Regions from separate parts of the Massilia suwonensis genome, predicted to be linked through region 3. Evidence: predicted binding sites of a transcription regulator. Region 3 holds the regulator's gene; each other region holds the start of a gene.

Region 1 (4,924 bases), on a different contig from region 3:
CAACGTGAACAACGGCGCCTACGGCCGCCTGTCGGGCATGTCAGCCTCGCTGTTCCTGCTCTCCTTCATCCTGTTCGGCTCGAGCTGGATCGAGCAGATCCCGCTGGCGGCGCTGATCGGCGTGATGTTCGTGGTCTGCGAAAAGACCTTCGAGTGGGGCACGTTCCGCACCATCGGCAAGGTGCCGCGCGCCGACACCCTGGTCGTGGTGCTGGTGGCGGCGGTCACCCTGATCTTCGACCTGGCGGTCGCGGTGCTGGCCGGCGTGATCGTCTCGGCCCTGGTCTTCGCCTGGCAGCACGCCAAGCAGATCAAGGTCGCGACCAGCGTCGATGCCCAGGGCTGGAAAGTGTATGAACTGGACGGCACGCTGTTCTTCGCCTCGGTCGCGCATTTCAATGGCTTGTTCGCGCCGAAGGACGATCCGCAGGATGTCGTGGTCGAGTTCCGCCGCGCGCGCGTGGTCGATCACTCGGCGATCCAGGCGATCGACGCGCTGGCCGAACGCTACCGGGCGCTGGGCAAGCGCCTGCACCTGCGCCACCTGAGCCCGGACTGCCGCGAGCTGCTGGAGAAGGCGCGCGACATGATCGAGGTGAACGTGCTGGAAGACCCGCGTTACCGGGTGGCCGACGACAAGCTCGCTTGAAGCAGGCCGAGGACGGGATACAAAAAATCCCCGGCTGGCCGGGGATTTTTTATTGAAGCAGCCGGTGCTTACGCGGCGCGGCGGCGCAGGAAGCCGGCGCCGGCCAGCGCGATCGCGAACAGGGCGATCGAGCCCGGTTCAGGAACTTCGGCGGCGCCTGCCGTTCCGAAGGTCACGTTGTCGAACAACGAACCCGACCCGTTGGCCGCATAGCTGACGCTGGTGAACATGTTCTCGGTATCGACGATGCCGAAGAAGCCGCCGTTGGCGCTCGAATACTCTTGCCCGTTCAGCGAGACCTTTGCCGTCGATCGCTGGTAGTCGCCGAAATCGATACCGAAGGCATTGATGGCATTCGCAAAATCGAATGTGCCGCCACTGTAGGTCCACACATAGGCAGGATACTGAAAACCCTGCGCCGAGTTGTCTCCGCACTGGAACGGGCCACTGCTGCAGCGATAGGCCTGGATATTGATCTGGTAGGCGTTGCGATCGATCATGTTGGTTGGGCCATCGAACAGGTCATCCAGGCGGTCGACCGTGTGAGCCGACACGGCTGCCTCGAAAGCGGCGCGGTCCGTGAAGGTCAGGACAGCTGCCTGGGTGGACAGCGAGGCCAGCATGGCGATGAGGGCGACACCAAGTTTCTTTTTCATGATTGCTCCGTTTTGGATTGCAGTGCTTGTTATTGGTTTGGTCCTGCAATGCAGCCATGAATAGCGCTTTACAAGCAGTGACGCTGCAGTTTTAGCAACTTTCTTGCCATTAGGAATTATTTCTGAAAGATCATGTACTTACAAAAAATCGGTGATTTATTTACGCGTTGAATGTAAAGTTTCCCGACGAAAATCATGCAGTTTGGATACGATACAAAAAATGCGGCATGTGCCGCATTTTCGTATCGCTTTCATCGCCATATCAGCGCGTCGCGCGTTTGCGCACGCATTCGATATACGCCTCGGTATCCGGCGGCACGCCATTTCTCTGCGACTTCCAGATCATCTCGCCCAGGCACTCCATGATTTCATGGTGTGCGTCGTGCTCGCCGATGCGCGCCACCAATTGGTCGTGCGCCGCCTTGATGCCGCGCGGCTGGTCGATCGAGACCTGTTCCGCAATCGACAGGTGCATCGACAGGTGTAAAAAAGGATTCGGCTGGCCGCCTTCGACCGAATAGTCGCGCGCGACGGCTTCGTCGGCGTCCATCAGGGCGTCGTGGTATTCGGGGTGCTGGACGATCCAGTCGGCGGCGATGGCGTCCATCGGCGTCAGGATCTCTCCAGCGCGCTGCTTGCGGAAGGCGTCGCAGAAGAAGCGGCGCACGTCGTGCGAGGAGGGTGTGAACATGGGGGGAATGTGAAACGTTGGCGTAGACCGCCATTGTAGCGTGCGCCGTCCTGGCGCGCAGGGACGAAAAAAAAGCAGGCCCCACCACTGCGTGGTGTGCCTGCTCCTGGCTAGATGTTACTTTTCCGGCGCCAATATTAACTGCGCTAACTGCGGTTCGCTCCCCGCCAGCGGCGCCTTGGCGGCCGGCTTGGCCGAGCCTGCACTACTGCTGCGCGGCTGGCGCAGGTAGCGCGCGCTGTGGCGCCGCTCGCCCTGTCCGCCGTGGGCCGGACTGGTCAGGAAACGCGACAGTTCCTGCAATGCGCGCTGGTAGACATCGCGCTTGAACTCGATGACCACGTCCAGCGGCACCCAGTAATCGTGCCAGCGCCAGGCGTCGAACTCCGGATGGTCGGTCAGGCGCAGATTGACGTCATTGTCGCGCGCAACCATGCGCAACAGGAACCAGATCTGCTTCTGGCCGCGGTAATGGCCGCGGATCTCGCGCTTGATGAAGTGATCCGGCACCTCGTAGCGCAGCCAGTCGCGGGTGCGGCCCACGATCTTGACGTGCTCCTGGCGCAAACCGATTTCTTCCTCGAGTTCGCGGTACATCGCCTGTTCCGGCGTCTCGCCGTATTTGATACCCCCTTGCGGAAACTGCCACGAGTGCTCGCGCACCCGCTTGCCCCACCACACCTCGTTATTGGCGTTAAGCAGGATGATGCCGACGTTGGGGCGGAACCCTTCCCGATCGAGCATAAAGCACCTCGAAACTTTCTGCCGGCTTTTGTGTCCCTTACATTTTTACCTACAAATCCACACGTCAGCTTCCCTCGTGCACGACGAAAACGGCGGACGCTGCGTGTTCAAGACCCATTTGTACAAAGATTGGACGCATCAGCCAGCTAATCCTTTAAAATTAGGTCGATTATAACTCTCTCTTTTTAAAAAGAATTCATCGATATGCGCGCCTCACGATTTTTTATTTCAACTCTTAAAGAAGCGCCTTCCGACGCCGAGATCGTCAGCCACAAGCTCATGATGCGCGCCGGTATGATCAAGCGCCTGGGCTCCGGCATCTATACGTACATGCCGACGGGCCTGCGCGTGATCCGCAAGGTCGAAGCGATCATCCGCGAAGAAATGAACAAGTCGGGCGCGCTCGAACTCCTGATGCCGGTCGTGCAGCCGGCCGAGCTGTGGCAGGAAACCGGCCGCTGGGACAAGATGGGGGCCGAACTGATGCGCGTCAAGGACCGCCACGGCCGCGACTACGCGATCCAGCCGACTTCGGAAGAAGTCGTCACCGACGTCGTGCGCACCGAGGTGAAATCCTATCGCCAGCTGCCGCTGAACTTCTATCACATCCAGACCAAGTTCCGCGACGAGCGCCGTCCGCGCTTCGGCCTGATGCGCGGCCGCGAATTCACGATGAAGGATGCGTATTCCTTCGACCGTGACCTGGAAGGCATGCAGAAGTCCTACCAGATCATGTTCGACGCCTACGTGCGCATCTTCAATCGCTTCGGCCTGAAGTTCCGTGCGGTGGCGGCCGACAACGGCGCCATCGGCGGCACGGGCTCGCACGAATTCCACGTGATCGCCTCGACCGGCGAAGACGCGCTGGTCTACTGCCCGGATTCGGATTTCGCGGCCAACATGGAAGCGGCTGAGGCGATGGCAATCGGCGAGCGCGCTGCGCCTGCCGAGGACATGAAGAAGGTGCCGACCCCGGGCAAGACGAAATGCGAAACGGTCGCCGAGCTGCTGAACCTGCCGCTGGCGCGCACCGTGAAGACCATCGCGCTGACCGTCGAGAACGAAGCCGGCGGTAAAGTGACCAAGCAGTACTTCATGCTGCTGCTGCGCGGCGACCACGAGCTGAACGAAGTCAAGGTCGGCAAGGTCGCGGGCCTGGCGAACCACCGCTTCTCGACCGAAGAGGAAATCCAGGAAGTCTACGGCAGCGTGCCGGGCTACCTCGGTCCTGTCGCACCAAAACAGGCAGTCACCGTGGTTGCCGACCGCACGGTCGCCAACATGAGCGACTTCGTCTGCGGCGCCAATGAAGTCGACGCCCACCTGACGGGCGTGAACTGGGGCCGCGACCTGCCGGAACCGATCGTTGCCGACCTGCGCAACGTGGTCGAAGGCGACGCTTCGCCGGACGGCAGGGGCGTACTCGCGATCGAGCGCGGCATCGAAGTCGGTCACGTGTTCCAGCTCGGTACCGCCTACTCGGAAAAGATGGGCGCGACCTACCTGGATGAAAACGGCAAGCCGGCCCCGTTGCAGATGGGCTGCTACGGCATCGGCGTGACCCGCATCCTGGGCGCGGCGATCGAGCAGAACTTCGACGACAAGGGCATCGTCTGGCCGGATGCGCTGGCGCCGTTCCAGCTCGTGCTGTGCCCGATGGGCCTGGATCGCAGCGAACTGGTCAAAGAGCAAACCGAGAAGCTGTACGCCGAGCTGGAAGCCGCCGGCGTGGACGTCATCCTCGACGACCGCGGCCTGCGTCCGGGCGCGATGTTCGCCGACTGGGAACTGATCGGCGTGCCGCACCGCGTCGTCATCGGCGAGCGCGGCCTTAAGGAAGGCAACCTGGAATACCAGGGCCGCCGCGAGAGCGAGGCGACCGCGGTTCCGGTAGCGGACATCGTCGGCTTCATCAAGGGCAAGCTGAGCCAGTGATGCGCCCGGGTTTCCACAGCCGGGCTGCGGCCTGGCTGGGCAGCCTCTTTCTTGCGGCCGCGCTGGCCGCGGGCGGGAGCGCGCACGCCGGCAACCAGAAAGAAGAGGCGATGGCCGATTCAGTGCGCCTGGCGCTGTCGAACGCCATCGCAGACACGCGTCCGCCCAAGCCGAGCTTCCGCGACGAGGCGGCGCGCGTGCGCTATCAAACGTGGTTTACCGAGATGTCGGCGCGTCTGAAAAAACGCC
Region 2 (4,924 bases), on a different contig from region 3:
GCGGTTGGTGACGCCGGAAACCTGGCGCCCGTGCCGCTGGCACAGCTCGCGCAGCAGTTTTTCGAGCAGCAGCGGGATGTCGGCGCGCCGTTCGCGCAGCGGCGGAATCAGGATCGGGAACACGTTCAGGCGGTAATACAGGTCCTTCCGAAACCGGCCCTCTTCGACCGCAACCTTCAGGTTTTCGTTGGTGGCGGCCACCACCCGCACGTCGACCTTGCGGGTCCTGGTGCTGCCCAGGTGTTCCAGTTCGCCGCTCTGCAGGACGCGTAGCAATTTGGCCTGCGCCGTCAGGCTCAGGCACGCGATTTCATCGAGGAAGATGGTGCCGCCGTCGGCCGCTTCAAACCGGCCCGGGCGCGATTCGTTGACGCCGGTGTAGGCGCCCTTGTCGACCCCGAACAATTCCGACTCCATCAGTTGCTCTGGCATCGCGGCGCAATTGAGCTGGATGAGGGGCTTGTTGGCGCGCGGGCTCTTGCTGTGCACTTCGCAGGCGAACATGCTTTTGCCGACGCCGCTTTCGCCGAGCAGCAGCACGGTGGCGCGCGTTCCCGCGACCCGGTTGATGCGGTGGATCACGCCGAAAAATCCGGCCGAGGCGCCGATTGCCACCGCATGCCCGCCGCTGCCGCCCCCGGCTGGCAAAGGCGCGCCAGAAGCCGGCTGTGGCGCGCTGCCCGGCGCCACGCCACGGCGCTGCTGCAACGGTTGCGCCTCCAGATATTTCATGTCCAGTTCCGGATCGTCCCATTCTTCGACCGGCTTGCCGATCACGCGGCAATGGGCGGCGCCGGTCGAGCTGCATTCGACTTCGCGGAACAGGATCCGCTTGCCCATGAACGCGCTGCTGTAGCCGCTGGCGTAGCCGGTCTGCATCCAGCAGGCCGGCTCCGATCCCAGCCCGTAGATCGAGATGTGCGACTCGTCCTCGGACGAATCCTTCCACACCACCTCGCAATAGAAATGGCCGGTGGCGCTGTCGATTTCGAGCCGCACCGGTTCGGCCCGCACCACGCCTTCGAGGCCGTGCATTTGCGGACCGACCATGAACATATTGGTCTGGTTGTCGCCGGGCCGCACCTTGCGCGCCAGCGCCGCGTCCTTGGAGCCGGCCAGGTAGCCCATACGGGTCAGCAGGCCGCGCGCCGACTCGACCCCCAGCGATTCGATCAGTTCCTGGCGCAAGGCCCCGAAGGCCTCGGTGCGCAGCAGGATCATACGGCTGTCGTCGAGCCAGATGCGGCCGTCGGTCGGGCTGAAATGCAGCCGTTCGGCCAGGTCGCGAATATTTGGAAATATCTTGTCCTCGATCTTGTCGGGGATGTGAAGGCGCAGGCTCACGCCCGGCCCGGCCCCGGCGTCGGCCACTGTGGATTTCGACTGCATGGTCTCCTCGTTCTAATCTCAGGCGCCAGCACTGCCGTTTTTTTTTAAGCTTTTGATGACATGCGCTTTTGGGCGAATTTCATGAATTGACTAATTGATACTCATGGACAACTTTGTGCGTTCGCAGCATCCATGCTCCGTATTGACTTGGCCGCGCCCAATCATATTGCCGTGCTCGCGGTGCAGCAAACGCACTTGAGGAATCAAGCTGGCACACCGTTTGCTATGCGTTAGATGAATACCGCATATGTCGGTTTCTTATTTGTCTTTTTCAATATAGGGGCGGCTGATGTCCGAAGTCAATGCAAATAACCGCTGGGTAAGAGTTACCAATGAAACGGAAAACGGCTTCATCGAGTTCGAATTCTTCGTCGCCGACCGCGACCTGTGCGTGGAACTGATCCTGCCCGCGGCCGCCTTTCAGGAGTTTTGCGCAATCAATCAGGTCCGCTTCATCGACACTGGCGCGCCCGGCCTGATCACGCCGTCCGAGCCCGGCATTCCGCTGCGCCGGATCAAATAATTTTACAAGGAGACATGGGATGCAAGTTGACATCAAGAGCCTGAACATCAAGCCGCTGCGCCATACTTTCGACGCCGTGGCGCGCTTCACCGGCACCGACAAGCCGGCCTCGCGCTACCTTGAGGCGACCATTGGGCTGCAGCCGGAAACGAACTTCCACTACCAGCCGCTGTGGTCGAAGGACCGCGCCATCTTCGACAAGCGCAACACCGCGATCGAGATGGCCGACTGGTATCGCCTGCTGGACCCACGCCAATACTACTACGGTGCCTGGACCATCACCCGCAGCAAGCAGCAGGATGCGGCCGAACGCAACTTTGCCTTTGTCGAAAAGCGCCAGATGCTGGCGACCATCCCCGCCGGACTGCGCGCGCAAATCGAGTACCTGCTGCTGCCGCTGCGCCATCTCGAGTACGCGGCCAACCTCAACAACTGCGCGATGTCGGCCAAGGGCTACGGTGTGTCGGTCACCCAGGCCACGATGATGTGCGCGATGGACCGGCTGGGGATTGCCCAGTACATCACCCGCATCGGCCTGATGCTGGCGGACGGCACCGACACCGCACTCAAGACCGCCAAGGCCGCATGGCAGAACGACCCGGCGTGGCAGGGCATGCGCGCGCTGGCCGAGAACATGCTGGTCACCGAAGACTGGTTCGAACTGTTCGTGGCGCAGAACGTGGTGCTCGACGGCCTGCTGTATCCGCTGGTGTACCAGTCATTCGGCAACCTGGCCAGCGCATCGGGGCAGACCAGCTTCGCGATGCTGACCGAGTTCATGAGCGAGTGGTTCGACGAACACGCTCGCTGGACTGGCGCGGTGCTGAAGATCGCCGCCGCCGAATCGCCGGCCAACAAGGAGCAACTGGCGCAGTGGGTCGGCAAGTGGCAGCCGCAGGTACTGCAGGCGCTGCAGCCGGTCGCCGCGGCGGCGTTCGGCACCCAGGCCGGCACCGAACTCGATGCCTGCGCCGGCCAGCTGGCCGAACGCCTGGCCAAGAGCGGCCTTTAATACCTGAAAGCGGAGACAGAACATGACTGAAAAAATGGTTTTCCTGGCCTTGCAGGACAACGAAGAAGCACGCCCGATCCGCGAGGCTATCGAGGCCGACAACCCGCACGCCACGATCACGCAGTACCCGGGCCTCTACAAGATCGACGCCCCCGGGCGCCTGGTGGTCAAGCGTGAAAGCGTCGAAGAGCGCATCGGCCGCCCATGGGACCCGCAGGACATCCACCTGACGCTGGTGTCGCTGTCCGGAAATATCGACGAGACCGACGACTACTTTGCGCTGGAACGCGTCTGACCCAGGCGCAACCTCAAAACATCACAGGAGACAATCGTGGCCCAAGCCAAGAAAATGAGTTTGAAGGACAAGTACACCACCATGACCAGCGACCTGGCCTGGGATTTTTCGTACAAGTCGCAGTCCGAGGTATTCCCGCTGTGCGACTTCGAAGGCATCAAGATCGAAGACTGGAGCAAGTGGGAAGACCCGTTCCGCCTGACCATGGACGCCTACTGGAAATACCAGGGCGAAAAGGAGCGCAAGCTGTACGCGGTGATCGACGCCTTTACCCAAAACAACGCGCACCTGGGCGTCTCGGACGCGCGCTACATCAACAGCCTGAAGATCTTCCTGACGGCGGTCACCCCGCTCGAATACGGCGCCCACCGCGGCTTTGCCATGGCCGGCCGCGCCTTCCCCGGTGTCGGCGCCCAGGTCGCCTCGCAGATGCAGTCGATCGACGAACTGCGCCACGCGCAGACCCAGCTGCACACCATCAGCCAGTACAACAAGTACTTCGACGGCCTGCACGACCCGTTCCACATGTACGACCGCGCCTGGTACCTGTCGGTGCCGAAATCGTATTTCGAGGACGCGCTGTCGGCCGGCCCGTTCGAATTCGTCACCGCCATCTCGTTCTCGTTCGAGTACGTGCTGACCAACCTGCTGTTCATGCCCTTCATGTCGGGCGCCGCCTACAACGGCGACATGGCCACCGTGAACTTCGGTTTCTCGGCCCAGTCGGACGAATCGCGCCACATGACGCTGGGGCTGGAGGTGATCAAGTTCATCCTCGAGCAGCATCCCGACAACCTGCCCATCGTGCAGCGCTGGATCGACAAGTACTTCTGGCGCGGCTACCGCCTGCTCGGCATCGTCGGCATGATGATGGACTACATGCATCCGAAGCGCGTGATGTCGTGGAAAGAAGGCTGGGAGATGTACTTCGAGCAGAACGGCAAGGCGCTGTTCGACGACCTGGCACGCTACGGCATCACGATGCCCAAGTTCTGGGAGAAATCGGTCGAGGAGAAGGAACACATCACCCACCAGCTGTGGCTGACCTTCTACAGCGTCGGCAACGCCGCCGGCTTCCACACCTGGGTGCCCGAGGACTCCGAGCTGGACTGGCTGTCCGAAAAATACCCGAACACCTTCGACAAGTATTACCGCCCGCGCTTCGAATACCTGCGCGCCCAGGAAAAGGCCGGCAAGCGCTTCTACTCCGCCGCACTGCCGCAGCTGTGCCAGACCTGCCAGATCCCGATGGTCTTTACCGACACCAGCAAGCCGACCGAGCGCGTGTACAAGCACAGCACCTATAACGGCGACAAATTCCACTTCTGTTCCGACGGCTGCAAGTCGGTGTTCGACCACGAGCCTGAAAAATACGTGCAGGCCTGGCTGCCGCCGCACCAGATTTTCCAGGGCAACTGCGGCGGCCCGACGATTCCCGATGTCCTCAAGTACTACCACTTCTCCGAGAACGACCCCGGCGAGTTCCTGCATTCGCGCGATAACGCCAACTGGAACGAGTGGAAGGGCCTGAACAAGGACGACGAGGCAGCGTGACACCAGGCGCCGGCCGCGGATCGTCCGGCGCAAGCACCACCCAATCAGGAGACAAGCATGGCAGTCAAAGCAGCATACGAAAACTACAGCGGCCCGAACGCGGACGCAGTCGAGAATTTCCACGGCAACCAGGTGGTGTACATCGGATGGG
Region 3 (4,924 bases):
GTGCTGGCGCGTGCGCGCGACCTGGGCATCAACCACGTCTGGCAGGGCCACCACGACAAGCGCGTCGCGTTTGCCGAGCTGCTGGAACAGACCGGCGTCACGGCCGAGCAGTGCGGCTATATCGGCGACGACGTGATCGACCTGCCGCTGCTGACGAAAGTCGGCTTCGCCGTCACCGTGCCGACCGGCCATCCGGAAGTGCAGTACCGCGCGCACTACGTGACGAAAGCCGGCGGCGGCCGCGGCGCCGTGCGCGAAGTGTGCGACATGGTGATGCGCGCACAGGGCACCTACGAGCAGGCGCTTGCGCCTTACTTTGCGTGAGCCTGAACGGATGGCGACCTACGTGAACAAACGGACCGCGCACCGCTGGCGCCTGCTGGCGCTCATGCTGACGGCCGTGTTCTTCGCCTTCGGCAGCTTCTGGCTGCTGCAGGCGATCCAGGCCGAGGATCCCGCGCGGGTCGGCAACAACCTGAACGAGCCGGACTACATCGTCGAGAACTTCAGCTTCGTGCGCATGACGGAGCAGGGTGTGCCGCGCTACGTGATGTCGGGCGAGCGCCTGGCCCACCATCCGGACAACGATGTCTCCGAAGTGAGCAAGCCGGTCGTGGAGAGCATGGCGCCGGGCCGTCCGCGCATGACCATGCACGCCGAGCGCGGCCAGGTGTACCACGGCGAGAACCGCGTCGAGTTGATGGGCAATGTCGACATCGCGCGTCCCGCCACGCCCAACAGCGAAGCGCTGCGCGCCAGGACCGAGGCCCTGACCGTGCTGGCCGACGACGAGATCGTCAAGACGAATCGCCCGGTCCAGATGACGCTCGGCGCCGCTTCCGTCAACGCCGTCGGCCTGGTGGCCGAGAATCCGACCCAGAAGCTGCACCTGGGCGGGCGCGGCACGATCGTCTATCCGCCGCGCCAGAGCGCCGCACCCAACCAATAACAGGAACGACCCCAATGAAAAAAATAGCTGTCGCCGCCTTCGTTTCCCTGCTCTCGCTGTCGCTCTCGCCAGCCCACGCCGAGCGCGCCGACTCGCTCAAGCAGGCCGTCATCAACTTCGACTCGCTCGACGTCGACGAAGTCACGCAGACGCGCATCCTGACCGGCAACGTGGTCCTCACGCGCGGCACCCTGGTCATGAAATCGGACCGCGCCCTGGTGAAGGAAACGCCGGAAGGCTACATGAACGTCACGCTCACCTCGGGCCCGGGCCGCGTCGCGACCTTCCGCCAGAAGCGCGACGGCGGACCTGACCTCTGGATGGAAGGGCAAGCCGAGCGCATCGAATACGACGAGCGCGTGGAAGTGGTGAAGCTGTTCTCGAAGGCGGTCGTGAAGGAGCTGGAAAACAGCCGCCTCACCAACCAGATCGACGGCGCCTACATCTCGTACGACAGCCGGCGCGAAGTGGCGACCGTGCGCAACGACGCCAGCGGCGAAAGCAAGGTCGGCGGCGGCCGCGGCACCCTGATCATCGCGCCGCGCCGTACTGCAACGGGCGCCCCCGCAGCAGCGCCTGCAGCAGCCGTACCGGCAACCCCGGCAGCAACGCCGGCAGCGGCAGGAAAGAAATAATGAAGGATGCACGCGACAACCGCAGTACCCTGGTCGTACGGGGCCTGCAAAAAAGCTATGGCAAGCGCCTGGTCGTGCGCGACGTGTCCCTGGAGGTCGGCTGTGGCGAAGTGGTCGGCCTGCTCGGCCCGAACGGCGCCGGCAAGACCACCTCGTTCTACATGATCGTCGGCCTGGTGCCGTCGGACGCCGGCTCGATCGAAATCAACGGCACCGATATCTCGAGCCTGCCGATCCACCGCCGCGCGGTACTGGGTTTGTCCTACCTGCCGCAGGAAGCCTCGGTGTTTCGCAAGCTGACCGTCGAAGACAACATCCGCGCCGTGCTCGAACTGCAGCACGACGAGAACGGCAAGTCGCTGAGCCGCGCCGCCATCGACGAGCGCCTCGATTCGCTGCTGGCCGAACTGCAGATCGAGAAGCTGCGCGAGAACCCGGCGCTGTCGCTGTCGGGCGGCGAGCGCCGCCGCGTCGAGATCGCGCGCGCACTGGCGACCAATCCGCGCTTCGTGCTGCTGGACGAACCGTTTGCCGGCGTCGACCCGATCGCCGTGATCGAGATCCAGCGCATCGTGCGCTTCCTGAAGGAGCGCGGCATCGGCGTGCTGATCACCGACCACAATGTGCGCGAGACGCTCGGCATCTGCGACCGCGCCTACATCATCAACCAGGGCGCCGTGCTGGCGTCGGGCCGTCCCGACGACATCATCGCGGACGAGTCGGTACGGCGCGTCTACCTGGGCGAACACTTCCGCATGTAGTAACGGATCAGAACCTAAGCGGACCATGAAACAATCCCTGCAACTCCGGACTTCGCAGCACCTGGCGCTCACGCCGCAGCTTCAGCAGTCGATCCGCCTGCTGCAGCTCTCCACGCTCGAACTGCACCAGGAGATCGAGCAGATCCTGTCGGATAACCCGCTGCTCGAACGGCTCGACGATCCGCTCGACCACTCGGTTCGCCTGCTGGCCGACGGCGCCATCAATGCCGCGCCGGCACCGAGCGAAGCGCCTGCGCCGAACGGCGAAGAAGGTGCTCCTGCCCCCGATGCGCCGGAAGGCGGCGAGGGCGGCGACGTCGAACGCGGCGAAGCCGAGGGCGAGTGGGGCGACCTTTCTCGCAGCGGCAATGCCGAAGGCGACGACGACGGCCGTCCGCAGCTGGGCGCGATGGGCGTGACCCTGCGCGAGCACCTGTGCGAACAGATCCGCGTCACCGCCGTCTCGGCGCGCGACCGCGCGCTGGCCGAACTGGTGATCGATGCCATCGACGACAACGGCTACCTCGAAGAGCAGCTCGACGAAATTCACGCGCGCCTGCCGAGCGAACTCGAAGTCGAGATGGACGAACTGCGCTGCGCGCTGGCGCTGGTGCAAAGCCTCGATCCGGTCGGCGTCGGTGCGCGCAGCGCGGCCGAGTGCCTGGCGCTGCAGATCCGCGCCATGCCCGGCGTGCCGCTGGTGACGCGGCGCATGGCTTTGAAGATCGTCGAGGGTTACCTGAACTGGTTCGCGCAGCGCGAATTCACCAAGCTGAAAAAGGCGCTCGACTGCGACGACGAAGACCTGCGCGAAGCGCAGGCCGTGATCCGCCAGTGCAATCCGCATCCCGGCGCGGCCTTCGCATCGAGCGTCTCGGACTATGTCGTTCCGGACGTTATTGTCCGCAAATCGAAGAACGGCTGGAGCGTCTCGCTGAACAACGAGGTGATGCCGCGCCTGCGTGTGAACAACGTCTACGCCAACCTGCTCAAGCAGGGAAAAGGCGAAGGCCAGATGAGCGCGCAGCTGCAGGAAGCGAAGTGGTTGATTAAAAATATGCGCCAGCGCTTCGACACGATCCTGCGTGTTTCGCAGGCAATTGTGGAGCGCCAGAAGAACTTTTTCAGCCATGGCGCGGTTGCCATGCGTCCCCTTGTGCTTCGCGAGATAGCTGATACACTAGGTCTACACGAGAGCACTATTTCTCGGGTAACAACTCAGAAATTCATGCTGACCCCGCACGGCATGTTTGAGCTGAAGTATTTCTTCGGAAGCCATGTCGCCACCGAAGCGGGGGGCGAAGCATCGTCCACGGCGATACGGGCGCTCATTGCGCAACTGACAGGAGCAGAGGACCCAAAGAACCCATTATCCGACAGCAAGATCGCGGAAATGCTCGGTGAACAAGGCATGGTCATTGCGCGCCGCACGGTTGCAAAATACCGCGAGGCACTCAAGATTCCTCCCGTCAGTCTCCGCAAATCCTTGTAACAGCGGCCCCCATGCGCACTCCTTGCGCGGCGCGGGCGCCGCTCACTTTTCAAAGGAGTGTGTATGAATCTCACTATCAGCGGTCACCACCTCGACGTCACCCCCGCCATTCGTGAATACGTACAGAACAAGCTGGAACGCATCACCCGCCATTTCGATCAAGTGATCGATTCCCATGTCATCCTCGCGATCGACAACCTGACTGAAAAAGACAAACGACAAAAGGCCGAGATCAACCTGCGCGTCTCCGGCAAGACGGTGCATGTGGAAAGTGTGGCGCAAGACCTGTACGCAGCGATCGACCTCCTGATGGACCGGCTCGACCGCCAGGTAATGAAATACAAGACGATGTTGAAGGACCATAGTCGTGAGGCGCTCAAGCGCCTGCCTGAAGGCGGAGAGGCCGCTGCCGCGATGTAATTCTCGGCAAGCAAGCACCGTCTGAACGAGGGCGCCGGAAGGGCGCCCTTTTCATTTTGTGCGCGGCGTAGGCGGGCTTGGGTAAAATGCATGTCTTTTCATCTATTGCGCTGACCATGACCGACCACGTCCTCACCCGCGTTGCCAACGGCACCGGCGTCATCACGCTCGACCGCCCGAAGGCCCTGAATTCCCTCTCCCTGGCGATGGTGCGCCGCCTCGCCGACATCCTGCTGGCCTGGCGCGACGACGCGACCGTGTCCGCGGTCGTGCTCGGCAGCAGCAGCGAAAAAGCCCTGTGCGCAGGCGGCGACATCCGCTTCTTCCACGAAGCCGGCCATGCCACGCCGACGGGCGGCAGCGCGCTGCTGGAAGATTTCTTCACCGAGGAATACGCGCTGAATCACCTGATCCATTTCTATCCGAAACCGTATATCGCGATTATGGACGGCGTCGTGATGGGCGGCGGCATGGGCATCGCCCAGGGCGGCCCTGAGACCGGCCTGCGCATCGTGACCGAGCGCACGAAGATGGCGATGCCGGAAGTGAACATCGGCCTGTTCCCGGACGTCGGCGGCAGCCATTTCCTGTCGCACGCGCCTGGTCAGCTGGGCAATTACCTGGGCCTGACCGGGCTGACGATCGGTGCGGCGGATGCGCTGTATGT

Evidence for each region. The regulator sigma-54, encoded in region 3, starts transcription at its own class of promoters, with help from an activator protein. The targets are predictions, from matches to a motif close to TGGCANGNAANCTGCTTT.
Region 1: the regulator sigma-54 is predicted to act here: its motif matches at 1,397-1,414, upstream of ACFPQ5_RS18670 (PEP-CTERM sorting domain-containing protein).
Region 2: the regulator sigma-54 is predicted to act here: its motif matches at 1,599-1,616, upstream of ACFPQ5_RS02665 (phenol hydroxylase subunit).

What each region holds. Positions count from the first base shown of each region.
Region 1 is NZ_JBHSMR010000013.1:2,360,860-2,365,783, reverse strand. Features, by position in the region: gene ACFPQ5_RS18675 (SulP family inorganic anion transporter) at 1-649, shown strand, start outside; gene ACFPQ5_RS18670 (PEP-CTERM sorting domain-containing protein) at 718-1,305, opposite strand; gene ACFPQ5_RS18665 (DUF1841 family protein) at 1,568-1,996, opposite strand; gene ACFPQ5_RS18660 (RNA pyrophosphohydrolase) at 2,114-2,740, opposite strand; gene ACFPQ5_RS18655 (proline--tRNA ligase) at 2,945-4,675, shown strand; gene ACFPQ5_RS18650 (lytic transglycosylase domain-containing protein) at 4,675-4,924, shown strand, end outside.
Region 2 is NZ_JBHSMR010000004.1:3,958-8,881, forward strand. Features, by position in the region: gene ACFPQ5_RS02660 (sigma 54-interacting transcriptional regulator) at 1-1,389, opposite strand, end outside; gene ACFPQ5_RS02665 (phenol hydroxylase subunit) at 1,679-1,912, shown strand; gene ACFPQ5_RS02670 (aromatic/alkene monooxygenase hydroxylase subunit beta) at 1,932-2,924, shown strand; gene ACFPQ5_RS02675 (MmoB/DmpM family protein) at 2,947-3,219, shown strand; gene ACFPQ5_RS02680 (aromatic/alkene/methane monooxygenase hydroxylase/oxygenase subunit alpha) at 3,256-4,773, shown strand; gene ACFPQ5_RS02685 (phenol hydroxylase subunit P4) at 4,831-4,924, shown strand, end outside.
Region 3 is NZ_JBHSMR010000015.1:165,132-170,055, reverse strand. Features, by position in the region: gene ACFPQ5_RS24320 (KdsC family phosphatase) at 1-324, shown strand, start outside; gene lptC (LPS export ABC transporter periplasmic protein LptC) at 347-949, shown strand; gene lptA (lipopolysaccharide transport periplasmic protein LptA) at 964-1,584, shown strand; gene lptB (LPS export ABC transporter ATP-binding protein) at 1,584-2,345, shown strand; gene ACFPQ5_RS24300 (RNA polymerase factor sigma-54) at 2,371-3,837, shown strand; gene hpf (ribosome hibernation-promoting factor, HPF/YfiA family) at 3,901-4,257, shown strand; gene ACFPQ5_RS24290 (enoyl-CoA hydratase/isomerase family protein) at 4,374-4,924, shown strand, end outside.